Regions from separate parts of the Paenibacillus sp. FSL H7-0442 genome, predicted to be linked through region 2. Evidence: predicted binding sites of a transcription regulator. Region 2 holds the regulator's gene; the other holds the start of a gene.
The links. Region 2 encodes NrdR, which represses ribonucleotide reductase genes. Its sites were predicted from a motif close to AACACNATATATNGTGTT; they were not measured.

Region 1 (10,767 bases), 160 kb from region 2:
CACCAGACGTGGCTGTTGAAATGTATTTCCAGCCGAGTTTGAAAAGCTGATAAATAAGCCAATCATAAACACAATCCAGATAGACTTATTTTCAAAACCGATACGGACACTTTCTCCGATAATCGTTTTAATGCGGGTAGTGGACGTCTTTCGATGAGCCACATTCTCCTCATCCATATAAAAGAAGCATAGAAAAATGCATACAATAATAGATAAAATGCTAACCGCCCATGGAAGTGAATAGTTAAAAGTTGCGAGAAAGGCCCCCAACAGACCACAAATAAATCCTGAAATGTACTGTATACTGTTAGAGATTGTAAAAAGAACTTCCATGGGCTTATCACTATTTTCCACAACCCATGATTCCAACGAACCTGATTGTAAACATATAGCCAGACCTCCAAAGACTTGCGCAAACACAAGCACCCCGATATGATCTGTCGAAACGAACAATACACTATAGGCTAGAAAACAACAAAGTCCCAAAATAACAGAGATTTTTCTTCCATACTTGTCTGCAATAGCCCCAGTAGGTATCTCAAACAGAAAAATACTTACAAAGAATACAACCAGTAAGAAGTTCGCACTCTGCAAAGAAAGTCCTTTAGCTAATAAAAAAAGGATGAGCGTAGTCCCCGTGATTTCACTCATAAAAAATTGAAGAAAGCTGACGGAGTAATATAGCTTATGAGGTTGCACTCTCAGGATTCCGTCGATTGCTGTGCAGCCTCATATTCACTTCGCAAAATCCCCATCTGAATAATGTCATAGTATCGCCCTTCCCTGAATAGCTTTTCCCGCAGCCGCCCTTCCTCCTTGAAGCCGCTGGCCAAATAGCAACGGTGTGCACGTTCATTGAACGCATAGACCTCCAGCTCCAGTCGATGTAGGTTCAGCGTATGAAATGCAAATTTTTGTAACAGCCGGATCGCTTCCCGTCCATAACCTTTGCCCAGATCACCGTCACGCCCGATCACAATTCCAAGGGTGGCATGCCGATTCACCCAGTTGATTTTAAATAAGTCCAGTTGTCCGATATAATCCAGGGTGTCTTTATGCGCAATGACAAAACCTTTGATCTCGGGGTTGCCGTCAATCATCATCTGTACAAAAGATTCACTATTCACCTGTGAATGCGGATAGATAAACACGTCGCTTAAACCACGTGTGATTTCCGGGTCATTGACCCATTTTCGGATATCTGGTATATCCTCTTGACGGTATTCTCTCAATACAACTCGTTTTCCAATGATATGCGGCATCGTAATCTTCCCTCCGATTATGTATTTGTTTAAGCACCTTTATGCTTCCATTACTCTCACAAACTCCAGAAAACGTGTACCTTTATAATGAAGCTCCCCACGATCCCCGATCACAATCATACCAAAGTCCCTATCCTTCACCTCCAGCTCCTTACGCTCACCCCCGTCAAACTCAAAGGTGATATAATAATAGGTCGAAGCTGAAAAATCGCCTGATCCCCCACGCACTCTCGTCCGTTTATCCACAACCTTACATGAACGTTGTACCCGTTCGGCTGCTTGATTGGACAGGCCCGCTCCGATCGTTTTGACAATTCCCATAATCATTACAAAAGCAATGAGTCCAAATACGATAAAAAAGATCGTATTAAACGATTGAACTTCCATAGAATCACTTCCCATTCACTTCATCCTTTCTACAGTAAAATGTAAATTTTCCATTCAATTGCCCATTGACAAATCGTACATCTTCACCCTCAAAAACTCCAATACTTTTTTAACATACTTACGAAAAAAAAGTTCTTTCGCTCTTTTCCGCACCCCGCTTGGACTTCTACCCGATCTGGGTCCTCTGATCCCCTCTAGACCGATTGACAAAACTATATATAGATATAAAATAGAGAATGTACTCTAAATATAGTGTAAAAAACGTATTTATGCCCGATATCTTGAAGATACAGGTATGAAAATACATGTAAATATAGAGTCAAAAATCTTAAATGGCGCAGCCAGCAAGGGATTCCATCTATAATAGATCCCAGGCAATGCCGTTTTCTTTTTTCGTTAAATGTTTAAGGAGGTTGCATACCATGCTGATTGCATATGATTCCAAGACCGGCAATGTAAAAAGATTTATAAACAAGCTCAAGCTTCCAGCGGTTCAGATCGAGGAGCAAATGACTATAGAAGAACCTTACGTACTTATTACATATACAACTGGGTTTGGGCAGATACCTGAGAGGGTATCTTCCTTTTTGAAAAAGAATGCTCAAAACCTTGTTGGTGTAGCTGCAAGCGGCAACCGTAACTGGGGTGAGAAATTTGCCAAAAGTGCGGATTTGATTGCCGATCATTATAATGTCCCCGTGATTAGTAAATTTGAATTATCTGGAACGTTCGGAGATGTAGAGCGTTTTAAACAGGAGGTGAGCCGAGTTGCGGCATATTGAATTGAACAACATGTTGATGAAACGCGATACAGACGGCTTTTTCCAATTGGAAAAGGACCAAGAGGCTGTAGCAGAATTTATGAAGGAAGTTCAGGAACGGAGTTTGAAGTTTGCTGACACAGCCGCTCAAGTGCTGTATATGATTGAGAATGATTATTACGAAAATTTCTATAACAGCTACACGGCTGACGAAATTAATGATATTTTCCATATCACTCATAGCTATAATTTTAAATTCCCTTCCTATATGGCAGCATCCAAGTTTTATACCGATTATGCAATGAAGAGTAATGACCGTAAAGTCTATCTGGAACATTACCCTGATCGGGTAGCCGCGGTTGCCCTGCATTTGGGACGCGGTAACGCGGATACGGCACGCCTGTTGTCCCGCTCGATGATGGAGCAACGTCTCCAGCCAGCGACACCAACGTTCCTGAATGCAGGCAAAAGCCGCCGTGGGGAATTGGTATCCTGCTTCTTGCTCGAAATGGACGACTCCCTGAACTCGATCAACTATGTGCTAAACACTTGCATGCAATTGTCCAAAATCGGCGGCGGTGTTGCCGTTAACCTGTCGAAGCTGCGGGCACGCGGCGAAGCGATTAAAGGCGTAGAAGGCGCAGCAAAAGGCATTATGCCTGTGCTGAAGCTGATGGAAGACGGCTTCTCTTATGCGGATCAAATGGGGCAACGTAAAGGCTCTGGGGCAGCCTATTACAACATTTTCGGATGGGATGTGCTGGAGTTTCTGGATAGCAAAAAAATCAATGCTGACGAAAGAGTACGTCTTAAGACACTTTCGATTGGATTGCTGGTGCCAAACCGTTTTTACAAGCTGGCTCAAGATAATGAACCGCTGCATGTATTTGCTCCTTACAGTGTGTTCAAAGCCTATGGAACACATCTGGACGACATGGATTTGGATGAAATGTACGACACGCTGCTCGCCGACGATCGGGTGAAGAAAAAAATAGCGATGAGCGCACGTGACATGCTGACGAAAATTGCCATGATTCAGTTGGAGTCTGGTTATCCATATATCATGAACAAAAGTAACGCGAACCAGGCACATGCTCTTAAAAACGTGGGTCAAGTCAAGATGTCGAACCTATGCACGGAAATCTTCCAGTTGCAGGAAACTTCCGAAATTACAGATTACGGCCAACAGGATACCATCCGCCGGGACGTGAGCTGTAATCTGGCTTCTCTGAACATTGTAAATGTGATGGAGCATGGCAAAATCCGCGAATCCGTTCACGAGGGTATGATTGCGCTCACCTCGGTCAGCGATATGACCCAAGTAGCTAATGCGCCAGGTGTTGCGAAAGCGAACCGTGAAATGCATTCCGTCGGTTTGGGTGTCATGAATCTGCACGGCTACCTTGCCAAGAACAAAATTGCGTATGAAAGCAATGAAGCAAAAGACTTTGCCCGTACCTTCTTCATGACGATGAACTATCATTCCATCGAAAAGAGTATGGAAATCGCGAAAGCGGCTGGACAAAGCTTTTATGGATTTGAGGAATCGGATTATGCGACAGGCGTATATTTTGACCGATACCTGAACACAGATTATCGTCCAACAACTGCACGTGTGCAAGAGCTGTTCAAGGGCATCTATGTTCCGACTACAGCGGACTGGGACAAATTAAAAGCAGATGTGATGAAAAATGGCCTGTACCACGCCTATCGTATGGCAATTGCGCCGACTGCCAGCATTTCGTACATTCAAAATGCAACATCCAGCGTCATGCCGATTGTTGAGCAGATTGAAACCCGTACCTATGCCAATTCGACGACCTACTATCCAATGCCTTATTTGCAAAAGGATAACGTGTTCTTCTATAAATCCGCTTATCAAATGGACCAATTCAAAGTGCTGGATCTGATTGCAGAAATCCAGCCGCATGTGGACCAAGGAATTTCGACCGTTCTTCATGTGAACAGTGACGTGACTACGCGTCAGTTAGCACGTTGCTATCTGTACGCCGCACACAAAGGACTTAAATCGTTATACTACACACGCACCAAAAAGCTGTCTGTGGAAGAGTGCCTCACCTGCTCCATCTAAGCATAAATGGTAACAAGCTGTAGTATAAAAATTAGATTTTAAATAGATATGGATGCTTTGCATTAGAAGCTGTATCCAGCGTGTGGTTCAGACCTTTACGGGGCTGGACAAGACCCTCGCGGATACAGCTTCCGTATGTCAAGCATACGATGATTCGCCTGCACTATTTCAATGTGTGTTTCTAGGGAATCTCGCAAGCTGAAGGGAGAATGCTAACAATGACAGGTATACAAGCCGTAAACTGGAATCGCTCGGACGATGATTTTACACTGATGTTCTGGAACCAGAACATCATGCAATTTTGGACGGATGATGAAATCCCGTTGTCTGACGATAAAATGTCCTGGGTAACCCTCAGTGATATCGAAAAAGAAGCCTACATGAAGGTGCTGGGCGGATTAACACTGCTGGATACCATTCAAGGCGGTGTAGGTATGCCGCAAATTATGGAGCATGTGGACGGACTGCAACGCAAAGCCGTACTAAGCTTTATGGCGATGATGGAACAAATCCATGCCAAGTCGTACAGTAGTATCTTTACAACGCTAGCTTCCACGGAAGAAATTGACGGTGTATTCCGCTGGGTGGAAGAAAATCCACATCTCCAAACCAAAGCAGAAACCATTCGTCAATATTATATGAATATCCACACACCGAAAGACCTCTATCTCGCGATGGCTGCGTCGGTGCTGTTAGAAAGCTATTTGTTTTATAGCGGCTTCTTCTATCCTCTTTATCTGGCGGGCCAGGGCAAGCTGACATGTAGTGGAGAAATTATCGATTTGATCTTACGGGACGAAAGTATTCACGGTGTGTACGTAGGTGTACTGGCACAGGAGATTTATGCAGAATTGGACGAGGAAGAACAACGTGATCTTTACCAGACGCTGGTAGGCTTGCTGCGCTACTTGCATAATAACGAGGAACAATACACCGAGCAAATTTACACCCCTATTGGACTCGTAGACGATGTGAAAGTCTTTTTGCGCTATAATGCCAACAAGGCCATGATGAACTTGGGCTTTGATCCACTGTTTGAAGAAGAAGAAGTTAATCCCATTGTATTCAACGGCATCAGCACCCATACTAAGCAGCATGATTTCTTTTCTAAAAAAGGAAACGGCTATGTGCGGGCGATGAATGTAGAGCCGCTGACAGATGATGATTTTAATTTTGGCGTATAAGTACAATTACGTAAAACTGTAAACAAATAGGGTTTCAGAACTTGTCCCTGAGTTCTGAAACCCTATTGCCTAAAGAAAGTAGGTAGCATGCGTTCGCTTATATAAAACTGGTATTGCCGCTGTTATAAGGATTATACCCATAAAAGCGGGTGCGGCATGACCAAGTGATACATAGATTTGACCCCCAATAATAGGCCCAATCATTCTTGCTAAAGCCTGAATAGATTGACTACCTCTTTGAATCCTTCCTTGTTCACTAGAATCGACAGACTTGGAGAGCATCCCGTTGAATGAAGGTCCAAAGATCGAATCACCAAAACCAAATATAAACATTCCAGCGATAAAAAGAGGATAGAATGAGAACAAAGTAGATAGCGCAATAAGACTGTAACCTATAATCTCCGAAACCATTCCAAGAATGGCTATCTGTTTATCATTAAGTTTTATCAAAAGCTTGGGCATGATGAAACCTTGTGAAATGATGTCTTGGAAACCCATAATTGAAAACATAAGTCCGATTAGTGCAGGCCTCCAACTGAAAGTATCCATTGTAAATTGTGAAAAAACGGCCTGTAAAGATCCGTTGGGTATCCAAAGTAAGAACGCAGAGACAAGTAACCTATTTAAGTTTTTCATGGAAAGCAGATTTGCAAGCTGTGTAAATGGATTCAGTCTTACAAAGGTAATCTCTTTCAGTCTATGTTTCTTGTCAAGGCTCTCAGGCATAAAAAAGAATCCATAAACAACGTTCAATAAAGTTATGATTGCTCCAAAATACATGGGTACAGAATAACCAAACTTGGCAAGTAATCCGCCTAGAGTTGGCCCAATGACAGTGCCTACACCTACAACCGCACTCACCCATCCAAAGTATTTGGTTCTCTCTTCTGGAGGAATGATGTCTGCAAAATAGGCGAAGATCGTGCTTATGCTCCCGCCTGTTAACCCTTCTATGATGCGCCCAGCAAATAGTACCCATAGAGCTCCTCCTATGCCAAAAACCAAGTACCCAATTGCGGAACCCAAAAGGCATACTAAGAGCAATGGACGACGGCCATATTTGTCGCTCAAAGCTCCAAGTACGGGAGCCGCAAAAAACACGCAGAATGCATAAACAGAGGTCAGCAGCGTAACAACTATAGCTTGTTCTCCCGGACTGCTTGTATAAGGCTGCACTAAGAATGGGACGACAGGTATTATGATACTGAAGCCTATTCCGCAAAGAAATACAGAGATAAGGCCGAATATTAAAGCGTGTTTATCTACGGTTTGTTCTGTGTTCTGTTCATTGTGTGATCTACATTTGAACACTTCATTTCTCCCCTTAAAGGTTAATTTTTACTTCCTCGGAAGCAAAAATATCGTATCACAATTTTGCTTCCTCGGCAACAAAATAATAACAAAAAAATGCAGCCCGTTCTCAATAGAGCCCGGCTGCCTATGGTTTGATTTTCATTATTCAAATTTATTCCGTCTTAATATCTATACCCTGTTTTTTTATTTCTGCATCCAAATGCCTACTATACTTTTCCAAGAAGCTAATCATACTGTTAAATTGTTCTTCGGTTACCTGCTCAAATACGGCTTTATCCCGCTCTTGAAACTCTTTGTGCAGTTCCTCATGGATGTTATAGATTACTTTCCCTTCCTCAGTAAGCCTAAAATAGACTTCTTTCTTGTTATCCAGCTTCTGGTAGCTTTCGATAATGCCTTTTTTTATAAGCTTCTTAGTTATTTTACTTATGGCACCGGTAGTCATATAAAGGGACTCCGCAAGTTTTGTCACGTTGGAATCTGCATTTCTTTCAATGTATTCGATGCAATGTACTTCAGAAGGCTTATAACCCTTAAGGCTGTCTTCCATCTTATCTTTATTAAGCCAAACCATCTTGTTAAATAAGTCCCTGAAACCCACTATGACCTGTTCTTCTTTGTTCATGGCCTGTCCTCCCACCCGTTGGTGCATTAACAATACAATATAGTATATTTTTGTTTCTATTTCAACAATATTAAAATAATTATTGAATTGAGCACGAGGGCATACACGAAAAAAAAACGGCCAGATCGCTAAAGTAGCGGAATCGAGCCGTTTTACATTTCTTAAGACCCAGCCTCAGTGAACATTTGAAAAGTGACACCAAACTTGTCTGTTACATTCCCATAAGCTGGACTAAAATGGGTTTCCTGCAAAGGCATTCCCACCTGTCCTCCCTGCTGTAGAGCATTAAACATTTTTTGAGCTTGCTCCACACTATCGGTTGTAATACAGATGCTCACCTGATTCCCGCGGCTAAACGGTGACCCGGGAAAGGTATCAGAAAACATGAGCTCTGTCTCACCCACTTTAAGGGTAGCATGTCCCACACGTTCCTTGACCTCTGCGGGAATGGGAAAATCGGGGTTTTCCGGCATTTCCCCAAAGGTTTGAATAAAAAGCAGTTGAGCATCCAATGCCTCTTTATAAAATTCGATTGCTTCTTTTGCATTTCCATCCATCGTGATGTAAGGAATCAAACGTTTGGACATCTTCAACACAGCTCCTTTAATTCGAGGTGGTTAACCCAGCATTTCTCCTGTATTATATACAAAACTTGTCAAGAAAAACAAATCTGTATTCTTAGCTTTCATGCACTTGAACGCCAAGCTGCTTTAGCTCCTTTATCGCTTCCGTAACGTTACGCTGTGGATGAAGCGCAGAGATCATCTGTGCAGTGATCGGAACGCCGTTGAAAATCTGGCTTACCACCCCTAGAGAAATCGGCAACTCATAGTAACTCTCAGCCCAATCCTGATATTCCTCCGGTGTAACTATAATTTTCCCCAACAAAAAGGATGAGCCATCGTCATATCCCTCAGGAAAGTTCGCGTTGCCCATACGCCACTCTTTATCTCCCGCTTCCCTCCACATACAAAAGGTAACGTCCTCTTTCTCCAGTGCTTCATCTTCCAAAAGCTCCATCATATCATCAGGCACACCGTCATATATGCCCGGCCAGACTTCATAATCGTCTCTCGCATGAGAACTTACAGGGGATTCATGGTCAAACCCCTTCAGCAGCACACCTTCACCCGTCCATAGCATATGAATCGTATCTCCAGCGCCATTGTTTACCTCACCCAGGCACACATCACCAGACCACTCAGACCGCATACGATACGTGCGTAACCAATCTTCTGGAGACAATATAATGTCCAGCGCTGACAGTAGTAGCATTCTGTCTTTTAAACCATTCGGCGTTAGCTGTGCATCAAGCATCATATTCTTCATCATTCCCCCACTTTGTTCATGCGACTAAGAATTCATCTGTCCCTACCTATATCTTTCAAGCTTCGCCCGCTCAACCACCTGCCGAATGAATGGTCCTTTGGCTTCTGTATACGCTGCACGGTCATATTTGAATGCATAGCTTTCTAAAAAATGCCTTCTAATCGTGCTTGGCACAAATCAGAAGGCATTCTCTTGTTCAATTTAAAAATCATTCAGCAACTCCAACCCTATTATTCGGCTTCTCAATCACGATCAGACAGGTGCTGTCTGGAAAAGAAACCTGCTGGCCCTGCTCATCCATGAACTCAACACGTCTAGACAGCGCCTCGGCATAGCCCTCCTGTAAATAGTGGCGGCTCACGCGGATAATCGCTTGTGATCCAAGTGTGCTACGAATACACTCTTCATACTGTGACGGGGTAAAATAACCAAACTGCTCCTGCACTTCATGCACATAGGCTTCCGCTCCCCATGTATAGGTATAGAGAAATTCCATCGCATCGTTCACTGGTAAAACAGCCTCATGCTCCCCCACACGCTCTATTTCAATGTGGCGACCTGCAAAATCTTGCGCATACCGTATCAGCCATTCCATTCCATCCGGCTCCAAGAATCGAATTCGTCTGCGCTGCTCTACTGGTTCGGTCATAATCCCGTCACGAATGATGATACGCCCGCCGGGTGCAAGCACACGATAGGCGCTCTGCAGAGCTGCCTCCACTGTTTGTGGATTGAACCGAATCCCATCTCGTTCAATGTAGGAATAGAGCTCGTGAAGAATTGAAGAGAAGATGACCGTGTCCATACTCCCCGTTTCCACATATTCCTCTAACTGAAGCGCATCCCCTTTGATGACATCCCAACGATGGCGCTCCAATTGCTTTTTACGTTTAAGTGCCTCAATGACATTTACAGAAATATCAAGACCTAATGGCTTCGCATCTGGTCTTTCCTGTTCGATCAGATCCAGCAGTACACCCCCGCCGGGTCCAATATCCAGTATGCGGGTTCCAGTCACATAATCTAAAATGATCCTTTTGTAATCTACGGTCTGGTTCATATCTGTAAGGTACGTTTCCTCATTGTGAAAGCGATCATACGCATCGCGCCGTAATCCGAACAGATCGAACAGCAGCAGGACTGCTTTGTCATACAGAGGCGTTTTTTCTGCCTCAATACAAAAGTCAATCAGTTTCTCAGCCGCAGATGAAAATACAAAATTAAAAAATACAGTACTCGGCAGCTCCTCTTTATGCTCCACGATCACACTCAAATGAGGATTATGCTTCCGTTTTCCTTTTGAAATGTCCTGCCAAGACAGTGCACTTAAATATTTTTCTATCATTCGTTTTTTATATACGTTAATTTTCTTGACACCACGATAGTCATAATACATCGTATTCATGAGCGATTCGAAACTGATATGGCGAACGGTCGCAGGCTGTTCCTGCCCTGTGCCATCCCTTAATGTGAGTAAAAATACCTTTACCAGTTCTTGAAGTGAAAAATCTTGCAAAGCTGATTCTACATACCAAAGTGTCCGATTCTCCAACGGAGCCAGCGCCTTCTCTACATTCAACTCCCGCTCTAGTTCTGTGTAAGCCTGCTCGAACGGCTCCCCTTCATGAATGGAAACCGACCGTAACCTTTCCAGTCGCTCCTTTACACTCCAGACTACAGGTGCGTTATCCCATGCAATCCAGCCGATCAGCTGCTCCACTTCACTGCGTACTTGATCCCATAATGCAGGTTCCACCCCGGCGATAATACACTCGTTCAGGGCCCGTAAAACAAGCTCCAGTTCCTCAGGGCT
Region 2 (10,767 bases):
GACAACAGCAGCGGTTGTGCATTGCCCGGGCGCTTGCTGTACAACCAGATATTTTGCTTATGGACGAGGCGACATCTGCGCTGGATCCGATCTCCACGATGAAAATTGAAGAACTGGTTCAGGAATTGCGAGACACGTATACCATTGTCATGGTGACGCATAACATGCATCAGGCAGCGCGTGTGTCTGGTAGAACTGCGTTCTTTTTGAATGGTGTTGTGGTGGAAGCGGCGGACACACAGACGATGTTTTCCACGCCGCAAGATTCACGTACGGAAGATTATATTTCAGGGCGATTTGGCTAAAGCCTACCAGATGAATATGCCAGAAGGGGTGACTTCGAAATGATACGTAGAAAAGGTTTTGATGAAGGGTTAGACGAACTGAGAGCCGTACTGCGCGAAATGGGTGCACACGTTTCGAAGGCGCTCGATCAGGCCATTGAATGTTTGCAGACCAAAAATACAGAATTGGCTCAGCAGGTGGTCAAAAATGATGCATCCCTCAATACGCTGGAAGAGAATATTCTCGATATGGGTTCCAAGCTCATTATTACCCAGCAGCCGGTAGCGAAGGATTTGCGCCGAATCATTGTTGCATTTAAAATTTCCAGTGATCTGGAACGAATGGGCGATTTGGCACTTGATATTGCCAAGGTGACCCTTCGTCTGGAAGGGCAGCAGATCATTAAGCCGCTGGTGGATATTCCGCACATGGCTTCCATTGTTAAAGAAATGATAGATGATGCGATCAAATCCTATTTGGATGAAAACACAGATCTGGCCTACAAAATGGCCAAAGAGGATGATCGTGTGGATTCCATGTATAGCCACATGATCAGCGATCTGTACGCCTTTATGGTAGAAAAGCCGGCAGAGGCTTCACAAGCTATGCTGCAGTTGCTTGTAGGACGATACATTGAACGAATTGGTGACCATGCTACGAATATCGGTGAAAGCACTGTATATCTCGTAACAGGGGAGAGACCAGATTTGAACCAGTAGAGCTTTCAGGTATATAGCGGTTGTTTCTGACCCAGACTTGTCTTTGAGCAAAAGGCAAATTTGGTTAGGAAGCAGCCGTTTTTTTCTGAAAAAGGAGTCTTGTATGTTAAGATAGGAAGAGGAATGCGTAAAACGTAAGAACGTTACGAATGCATTGATGAACTTGCGAGGTGCTAAATGGATAAACTCATGCTTATAGATGGTAACAGTATCATTTACCGGGCGTTTTTTGCTATGCCACCGTTAACGAATTCGAGCGGACAGCAGACGAACGCGGTGTACGGATTTACGACGATGTTATTGCGGCTCTTGGAGGAGCACAAACCAACACATATGCTGGTTGCCTTCGATGCCGGTAAAATAACGTTTCGCCATAAGGGATACGAGGATTACAAAGGTGGACGGGAGAAAACCCCGCCAGAGCTGTCCCAGCAATTTCCGTTGCTGAAAGAGCTATTGACCGCTTTCGGCATTGCCCAGTTTGAATTGGATGGCTATGAGGCGGACGATATTATAGGGACCCTGTCCAAGACAGCGGACGAAGCCGGCTTCAATGTGCTGGTCGTGACCGGGGACAAGGATATGCTTCAATTGGCTTCAGACCATGTCACAGTCGGCTTGACTCGCAAAGGGGTTACTGAGGTGGAGACGTATGGACCTGATCAAATTCAGGAACGATATGGGCTGAAGCCGCTGCAAATTATTGACCTTAAGGGCCTGATGGGCGATACGTCGGATAATATTCCTGGTATTCCCGGCGTAGGTGAAAAAACAGCGCTCAAGCTGCTGCATCAATACGGTTCAGTCGAAGAAGTGCTGGCGCACACGAATGAGCTGAAGGGCAAAATGAAAGAACGCGTTGAGACACATGCTGACGATGCGCGAATGAGCAAAGATTTGGCGACCATTTATCGGGATGTAACGTTGGACAAGCAGCTGGAAGATGTGGCCTTCGGCGGGCTGCAAGCAGAAACAGCCGGGCCAGCTCTGGCGAAGCTGGAGTTCAAGTCCTTGCTGGAACGTTTATCTTTTTCAGGTGAGGTTGGCAGTACTGGGGTAGACGTAGAGGAAGCCGCGGCTGACGTAACAGTGCTGGATGAGCAGCGGATTAGCGAATTGGTAGAAGTGTTGGATCATGTGGATGTGCTGCATGTTGAGACGCATGGCGATAATCCGCATCATGCTGACATCGTAGGTCTGATATTTGCCGCAACGGGACAGCAGTTTTTTATGACACTGGATGTACTGCAAAGCGATACAGCTACACCTATTCGCGAATGGCTTGCTGACCCTGAACGCAAAAAACGCGGTCATGATCTGCATCGTACGGATTTGGCTTTACACTGGCATGGAATTGAGTTTGCAGGTGCCGAGTTTGATGTGCAATTGGCAGGGTACTTGCTGGACCCAACTGATGCAAACCAGACATTGAGCGGATTGGCAGCCAAATATGGCTTGTCTTCGATCCGTCCTGACGAAGAAGTGTTCGGCAAAGGAGCTAAATATAAAGTTCCTGACGTGGACGTGCTGTCTGATCATGTGGCGCGTAAGGCAGCGGTGATTGAAGCTTTGGTGCCTGTGCAGCAGGCTGAGCTGGAGAAAACGGAAATGCACAAGCTGTTTCATGAGCTGGAGATGCCGTTGTCCCGCATTTTGGCGGATATGGAGAAGCAGGGCATTTTGGTGAACGTAGAAGAACTGCGTGCTTTGGGTAAAGAATTTGAAGCCCAGATCGCAACGTTGGTGAACGAGATCTACAGCATTGCCGGAGTAGAGTTCAATCTGAATTCGCCTAAGCAGTTGGGTGAGATTTTGTTTGATAAACTGGGTTTACCTGTCATTAAAAAGACGAAAACGGGGTACTCGACCGATGCGGAGGTACTGGAAAAGCTGGCCCCCTATCATGATATTGTACAAAACATTTTGCAGTACCGTACCATTGCCAAACTCCAATCGACGTATGTTGAAGGTTTGCTTAAAGAAATTTCGGAGAAAACGGGTAAGGTGCATACGTATTTCCGGCAGACGGTTGCAGCAACTGGACGCTTGAGTAGTCAATTTCCGAATTTGCAAAACATTCCGATTCGTCTTGAAGAAGGTCGCAAAATCCGCAAAGTATTTGTTCCGTCCGAACCGGGCTGGTCTATTTTGGCGGCAGACTACTCACAGATCGAGCTGCGGGTGCTGGCTGATATTTCGGATGATGAACGTTTGAAGGAAGCCTTTGTCCACGATATGGACATTCACACCAAGACCGCATCCGATGTGTTCGGTGTAGCAGCGGAAGATGTGGACTCCAATATGCGGCGTTCTGCGAAGGCAGTCAACTTTGGGATTGTCTACGGGATCAGTGATTATGGTCTGTCACAAAATTTGAATATTACGCGGAAGGAAGCGGCTCGCTTTATCGACCAGTATTTTGATGTGTTCCAAGGCGTTCGCCGTTACATGGATGATATTGTGAAGGATGCGAAGCGGGACGGCTACGTAAAAACGCTGTTGGAACGCAGACGCTATTTGCCGGAGATTAACGCCAGCAATTTCAACCTGCGTTCATTCGCCGAGCGTACAGCGATGAATACGCCGATTCAAGGCACCGCAGCCGATATTATCAAGTTGGCGATGGTACAGATGGATAAAGCGCTACGTGAACGTAATCTTCGTAGCAGAATGCTGCTCCAAGTACATGATGAGCTTGTATTCGAGGTTCCGCCTGAGGAAATGGAAACGATGAAAGAGCTTGTCCCGGCTACCATGGAAGCTGCATTAAAGCTGGCTGTGCCGCTCAAAGCCGAAGTAAGCTATGGCAGCAATTGGTATGAGGCCAAATAAGATATTTCAATGAGTAGATAGTCCCAATTTGACGCTGCTTCCGTTATAATATAGGGTGAGGTGAAGACATCATGCCGGAATTACCGGAAGTAGAAACCATTAAACGAACGCTAAACGAGCTTATCGTTGATAAACATATAGATCATGTCACTGTGAATCTGCCGCGGATCATTCAACGGCCCGATGATATCCACGCTTTTGCCATGGAATTGGCTGATCACCGGATTACAGGGGTGGAGAGACGTGGAAAGTTTCTGCGGATTTTGCTGGACGGGCTGGTGCTGGTCTCCCATCTTCGAATGGAAGGGCGATATGGATTATATTCACAACATGATCCTGTGGAAAAGCATACCCATGTCATCTTTCATTTTAAGGATGGTACGGAGCTGCGTTATCAGGATGTGCGCCAGTTTGGCACGATGCACTTATTTCCAGCAGGACAGGATTTGCTGGAAAACCCGCTGAACAAACTTGGCCTGGAACCGATGGACGAGGCCTTTACACCAGAAATGCTGCGTGCCGCTGTTGGAACTCGTTCGACTTCGATCAAGGCAGCGCTGTTAAACCAGTCATATGTGGTGGGCATCGGGAATATCTATGTAGATGAATCGTTGTTTAAGGCGGGGATTCATCCAGCACAGCCAGCCAAAAGCCTAACGGATAGCCAATTTCATGTCTTGCATGAGGCGATTGTCTCCACGCTAGGTGCGTCCATTCAGGTTGGAGGCTCGTCCATTAAATCGTTCGTGAATGGACAGGGCAAAGCGGGCGACTTCCAGCATCAATTGCAAATCTATGGACGTAACGCGAAGCCTTGCATCAACTGTGGTACATTGATCGAAAAATCTGTTGTAGCCGGACGGGGCACACATCATTGTCCGGTCTGCCAGCCTCTGCGCTAAACAGGCGCAGTCACCCCAAGCCCATCCCTCTCATATATTGTTCCAAGTACCAATACTGCGGAGGATTTCGGTTGTTATAAGACCCTGCCTTCGCAATGGGAGGGAATTGGAGTGGCTAATCATTGGGGAGCCCTGCTGTTACTGGCATTTGCGCTAAGTTTGGACAGTTTCGGAGTCGGTGTTACATATGGTCTGCGCAAAATGAAAATTCCACTGTTGTCGATTGCTATCATCTCCGTATGTTCAGGTTTGGTGATCGGCATATCCATGCAATTGGGCGCATTACTATCTCGTGTCCTGTCTCCTGTATATACGACCGTTTTCGGTGCTGTCATCCTGATCTGTATTGGCTGTTACTCTTTGATTCAAGCTCTGCACCGCAAAGAGGATTTGCCAGAGGATTCAGTGGAGCCCTCTCGGGGTCTGCTTCTTACAAAACAGACTGATCCAGCGAGCAGATCTGTTCTTGGGGAGAAGGAGGGTATGGAGAATGCTGATACCGAGTCTTTCCCTAGCTCAAGAAAAGATCTGTCGGCAGAAGCTTCTGTGGAGCAGCAGGAACGAACAGTATTTTCTCTGGAGTTTCGCAAATGGGGGCTTGTTATTCGGATTCTTCGAAGCCCGTCTGCTGCGGATATGGACCGTTCCGGCAGTATATCTGCTACCGAAGCGGTTTGGCTGGGTATTGCATTATCGGTCGATGCGTTCGGAGCGGGACTCGGGGCAGCTATGCTTGGTTTTCAACCACTGTCTACTGCGCTGGCTATTACGTTATTCAGTGGAACATTTTTGATTGCAGGGATGAAGGCAGGTTTCTTTCTATCAGCATTTCGATTTATGAAGGCGCTGGGTGTATTGCCGGCATTATTACTGATTATGATGGGCATATTGAAGCTGTTATGAGGTGAAAGAGCATGAATATCGGATTAACCGGAGGTATTGCTACCGGAAAAAGCACCGTGTCGGCTCTTTTGGTCGCCAAAGGTGCGCTGCTGATCGACGCAGATGCCATTGCCCGGGAAGTGATGCTTCCGGGGCATCCGGTGTTGGCGGCGGTCATACAGCATTTTGGACAAGCTATAGTGAACAGTGACGGAACTCTGCATCGCAAAAAGCTGGGAGAGATTGTATTCGGAGACCCTGCCCAGCGGCAGGCACTTAACGATATTACACATCCTGCTATTCGTGAGGAAATGCGTATGCGCATGGAAGCATTCGAACGGGAACAGCCGAACAAGCTTGTTTTGGCAGATATTCCGTTACTGTACGAGTCGGGGCTTGAGAGCTTGTACGAGGAAATTATGGTTGTGTACGTACCACGTGATATTCAGCTCCAGCGTCTGGTGCTCAGAGACGGTCTGACGGAGGAGCAAGCTGGACTTCGGCTGTCCGCACAAATGGATATTGAGCAAAAGAAAAGCTTGGCCGATATCGTTATTGATAATAGCGGAACACAGACTGAGACGAAGCGACAAATTGATCAATTTTGGCAGCGGAAGGGACTTGCATGAATATTTTGCGAAAGAAAAGAGTCCTGCTCATTTTGTTTGTCGGGTTTGTCCTGATTCTATTCCTTAATTCAAATTGGATGTCTTGGTTCTATCCAATTCAATATAAGGATGAGATTCGGCAGTATTCACAGACGTATGAAGTAGACCCATTTTTGGTGGCGTCTATTATCCGTGTAGAAACCAATTTTAAAACCAGTAAGCAGTCACATAAGGGGGCGCTAGGGCTGATGCAGATTATGCCGAATACGGCAAATTGGATTATGGACAGCGCCCAGATTCAAAAGGTTCCGCTGGACAGTGTCAAGCACGAGCCTGGCACCAATATTGAGCTGGGAACCTGGTATTTGCATAACCTATCCATAAAGTTTCAGGATAATCCTGTAGCAATCGTAGCTGCTTACAATGCAGGGCCGGGTAAAGTTCAAGAGTGGCTGGATAAGGGAGTGTGGGATGGAAAAGAAGAGTCCATCAAGCAAATCCCTTTTGGTGAAACACGACATTATGTACAGCGGGTCATTTATTACTACAGGCAATACACGAAAATTTATAATGATTTTTAAATCCAAGTTAATGACATGATGAGCTTTTCGCTTTAAAATGAAAAAAGCGTTGGACAGGCTGTTTTTACCAGCCCATCCAGACACTTTTTCTTGTTATTTTTGCATTATTACCGCGATTATTGGTATTGACCTGCCAATTGTTGTTCGGCGATCGTTACGAGGCGTTTTGTGATGTAGCCCCCGATCGAACCGTTCTCATAGGAAGTCATATTACCTTGGTATCCATCTTGAGGAATGCTGATACCCAACTCTTGAGCGATTTCAAATTTCATTTGCTCCAGAGCGCCGGAGGATCTGCTGACTACCAGATTGTTGGAGTTGCCATTGTTTCCTTGTGCCATTGTTGTTCACCTCCTCGCGATATGGTAAACATATTATGATCTGTTTTGACAAAATTATTACTAAAAGTCTTCGGGAATTTATTGGAAAAAGAAAGTGGTGAGATTATGAAATGTCCGTATTGTGCCTACAATGGCACGAAAGTGCTGGATTCGCGACCTGCGAATGATAACAAGTCCATCCGTCGCCGCCGTGAATGTGAGCAGTGTGCCAGGCGTTTTACCACCTTTGAAATGGTGGAGGAAACCCCTCTCATGGTCATCAAAAAAGACGGCAGCCGTGAAGAGTTTAGTCGTGATAAAATGCTGCGCGGTCTCATTCGAGCCTGCGAGAAGCGTCCAGTATCCGTCGAGCAACTGGATATGATCGTATCCCAGGTGGAGAATGCTATCCGCAACACAGCAGCCACAGAAGTGGATAGCCAGCAGATTGGTGAGCTGGTCATGGAACAGCTCTACCCAGTGGATGAAGTCGCCTACGTACGTTTTGCGTCCGTCTATCGTCAGTTTAAAGACATCAATATGTTTATGAAGGAACTGAAAACACTGTTATCTAAAGATACAGCCAGCGACTGATCGCTGACTGTATCTTTTCTGGGCCATGAAGGGAGAAAATTATATTTTTTTATAAAAGTATTGACACAGGGTTAAATATTTTATATGATATAGAAGTCGCTTGAAACGTTGATAAAACTTGCTTATGATGGGGCCTTAGCTCAGCTGGGAGAGCGCATCGCTGGCAGCGATGAGGTCAGGGGTTCGATCCCCCTAGGCTCCACCAAACTTTTATTATGGACTCTTAGCTCAGTTGGTAGAGCAGTTGACTCTTAATCAATTGGTCCAGGGTTCGAGTCCCTGAGAGTCCATCCTTTTAGAAAAACGGCAGAGATGCCGTTTTTTTGTTGTTTATAGATCTATTCCCAGTCTAACCGAGAACAGTTATGAGTTGAATGAGCGCGTAACTGAATGCACAGAAAACAGATCCTAGCATATTCAAAAGAAGTTTGGAAAAAACATCATTGTTTAACGCTCACTTACATAATTGGCAAGGATTTCGAGATACTCGTCATTCACCAATTTTCTTGGGGCGAATACGGCTGTTAAAAAAGTTAGAGATTTTGAACGCGCGATTTTTTCATCCATCATGGAGTGGTCGGCTTCAGGTAAATGAATCACGGACAGTAGCTCTGCGGGGATTTTCTGGTGATAGACTCGCTCGGTATCCTTTACATCAACATTAATATCTTTTCCAGCCAGAACCAAGAGTACAGGAGAATGGAAGTGACTTAATTCTTCGGTGGAATCAGACAGAAAATTTTTGCGTATAAAGCTCCATCTTTCTTTGGAAATCATATCGTCAGGATCGGCTATGCTTAGATATTCTTCATAAGAAGCCTGTCTTTTCAGTAACTGTAGAATCTCTTGATCGTAGTTCAATGTCTTTTGAATTTCTTGCGGAGTAACTCCTTCTCGCTCCAGTTCTTTTCTGGTATTAAATTGTCCTTGGGAAATCCAGTTCACGGCAGGCGATACAAGGATGCTGAATGCAATATCATGCTCCTCTTTAACGATCTTCGGAATGACCCATCCTGCTTGACTGGCTCCCCATAGGCCGATTTTTTGCTTATCAATCATAGGTAAGCTTCTTGCCCAGTCTATTGCATATCGGATCTCCTGTGCGCGGTCCTCCATGCTTTGGGCGAGCCAATTGCCAGGAGCGCTGTTAATACCGGGCTTATTCAGTGACAAGGAGGCATAACCCTTGGAAGCGAACTTTTCCCACAGTGGTTTGTATCCATCATCATAGGTGTCATTAATAGGACCATCCCCATGGACAAAAATAACCAATCCAATTTTTCCCGAGTAGTTTTTAGGCAAAGTTAATGTACCTGTTAACAGCCCTTTAGGTGTCGTGATTTGTATTTTTTCTTCTGTCATCTTGTAGGAATTTTGATATAGAACAATGAGTACCAAGGCAACAGCCAGAGCTGCCGCAATACCAAAAGTAAGCTTGAGTGTTTTTTTCAATGATGCTCTCTCCTCGAATGCAGGTTCTCTTGCCAACTCATCAGATGCCATACAGGCTCCTTGAACCAAAAATGCCGTAACCCATTATATTTGGATTGTTTTACTTCAAACGCCAGTTGGTGATACAAACGGATAGCCCCTTGGTTCTTATGCGCTACGTGAAGCGTCAATGCATGAAAACCAGATTCAACCGAAAATTGCTGTGCGAAAGCTACAAGATGGCGTCCTATTCCCTGATTACGATGACTTGAACGAATCGCCAAATGATCAATGTAACACTCATTTGCAGCAGGGGTATACTCTAGCGCATGCATACCTGCCAAAAATTTAAATACATTGAAACAACCAAACTGCTTTAGGAGCGGAGTCAAAGAAATGGGGTTTGTTTCAGGAAGTGAAGAGTAGGAGGGTTTCCATTTAAGGGAAAGAACACCGATAACTTCTTCGTTTTCTTTGGCTACAAATTGTTTCATAGATGTAGAATAAGGATTTTGAACCCAAACCTGCATTAACAACTGCTGTGTAGCTTGATCCTCTAGTGTAACAAGAGATTGGAATTTTGCTTTAAACGATTCGACTAAAAGACTGCAAACAGCTTCATGGTCTTGTTTCTGGTATGCAACAATGTCAAAAGATTTTGCACTCATGTAACACCTCCAAGATTTATTCTACTTTGACTTGAATTTCATATTGTAGCTTGTTGTTGTCGAACATCGAAAGATAAGATTTTTCTACTAGAATGATCTTGCTTTGGCAGTTATATTGGTGATGAGCTACATATCGTTCCATTTGTTTGATCTCATAATCAATCTCAGGTTCTTCAATGACGGAAAGATGCTTATAAAGATAGTTGCCTTCTTCCAGAATATAGTCAGCCACATCCGCCGTTTCATAACACAGCTTCAACTGTCCAGCATCAGGCAAGTAATGCATGTCATTTTCAAATAATCGAGGTGGGGCAGGGCGGTGTTCAAATAGGTTTCCGGCAGTGAACTCTTGACCATTCTCTAATGCAAACCATAGCTTTAAATGACGGGGACCTAATCGTTTGACTTGATACTCATCGCCCTGCTGGGTCCGATTATTATATTCTTCTAACACTTTGTGAATAAACTGTTCATGCATCTTTAAGTTAGCTATTTCAGCTTGTACTTTTTGCAACGAATGCTCTAAAAGCTGGTTATAATCATCGGCAGCATAGGAAGTCATACATTCTTGAATCTGACCGACAGGGACATTTAATTTACGTAGTAATAAAATATGCGATAGCTGATAAATCTCATGAAGCCCGTACATCCGATATTGATTTTCTTCAGTATGTGATGGATAGAGGATTCCCTTTTCTTCAAAATATCGCAGTTGATGTACAGATACATTCATAAGCTGAGCAAGCTGGCTGATCGTAATGTGTTCTTTCAATGAGAGGACTCCTTACTGATATTTGAATAACTCCACTATAAACCTTAGGTCAGACCTAGGGTCAATAGAAAATATCAAACAAATCTTGGATAGGCGTAGGTGTCGAGCATTTGATGCCCACACCAAGGGGGAGACTGGAGAGTTTACCTGTCGGTAATAACCCGTTATAATCA

Region 1: a site for NrdR is predicted at 1,889-1,906, ahead of nrdI (class Ib ribonucleoside-diphosphate reductase assembly flavoprotein NrdI). Genes of this name have one in related genera too.

The regions. Positions count from the first base shown of each region.
Region 1 covers NZ_CP151963.1:1,975,579-1,986,345, reverse strand. The annotation lists gene MHH57_RS09115 (MFS transporter) at 1-699, opposite strand, end outside; gene MHH57_RS09110 (GNAT family protein) at 702-1,262, opposite strand; gene MHH57_RS09105 (DUF2500 domain-containing protein) at 1,302-1,664, opposite strand; gene nrdI (class Ib ribonucleoside-diphosphate reductase assembly flavoprotein NrdI) at 2,072-2,431, shown strand; gene nrdE (class 1b ribonucleoside-diphosphate reductase subunit alpha) at 2,418-4,502, shown strand; gene nrdF (class 1b ribonucleoside-diphosphate reductase subunit beta) at 4,721-5,686, shown strand; gene MHH57_RS09085 (MFS transporter) at 5,756-6,997, opposite strand; gene MHH57_RS09080 (MarR family transcriptional regulator) at 7,152-7,625, opposite strand; gene MHH57_RS09075 (VOC family protein) at 7,787-8,212, opposite strand; gene MHH57_RS09070 (hypothetical protein) at 8,304-8,957, opposite strand; gene MHH57_RS09065 (class I SAM-dependent methyltransferase) at 9,163-10,767, opposite strand, start outside.
Region 2 covers NZ_CP151963.1:1,818,120-1,828,886, forward strand. The annotation lists gene pstB (phosphate ABC transporter ATP-binding protein PstB) at 1-305, shown strand, start outside; gene phoU (phosphate signaling complex protein PhoU) at 345-1,004, shown strand; gene polA (DNA polymerase I) at 1,182-3,836, shown strand; gene mutM (DNA-formamidopyrimidine glycosylase) at 3,908-4,738, shown strand; gene MHH57_RS08280 (MntP/YtaF family protein) at 4,850-5,641, shown strand; gene coaE (dephospho-CoA kinase) at 5,653-6,249, shown strand; gene MHH57_RS08290 (lytic transglycosylase domain-containing protein) at 6,246-6,809, shown strand; gene MHH57_RS08295 (alpha/beta-type small acid-soluble spore protein) at 6,926-7,150, opposite strand; gene nrdR (transcriptional regulator NrdR) at 7,256-7,723, shown strand; tRNA gene MHH57_RS08305 (tRNA-Ala) at 7,853-7,928, shown strand; tRNA gene MHH57_RS08310 (tRNA-Lys) at 7,941-8,013, shown strand; gene MHH57_RS08315 (alpha/beta hydrolase) at 8,171-9,175, opposite strand; gene MHH57_RS08320 (GNAT family N-acetyltransferase) at 9,172-9,822, opposite strand; gene MHH57_RS08325 (MerR family transcriptional regulator) at 9,839-10,594, opposite strand.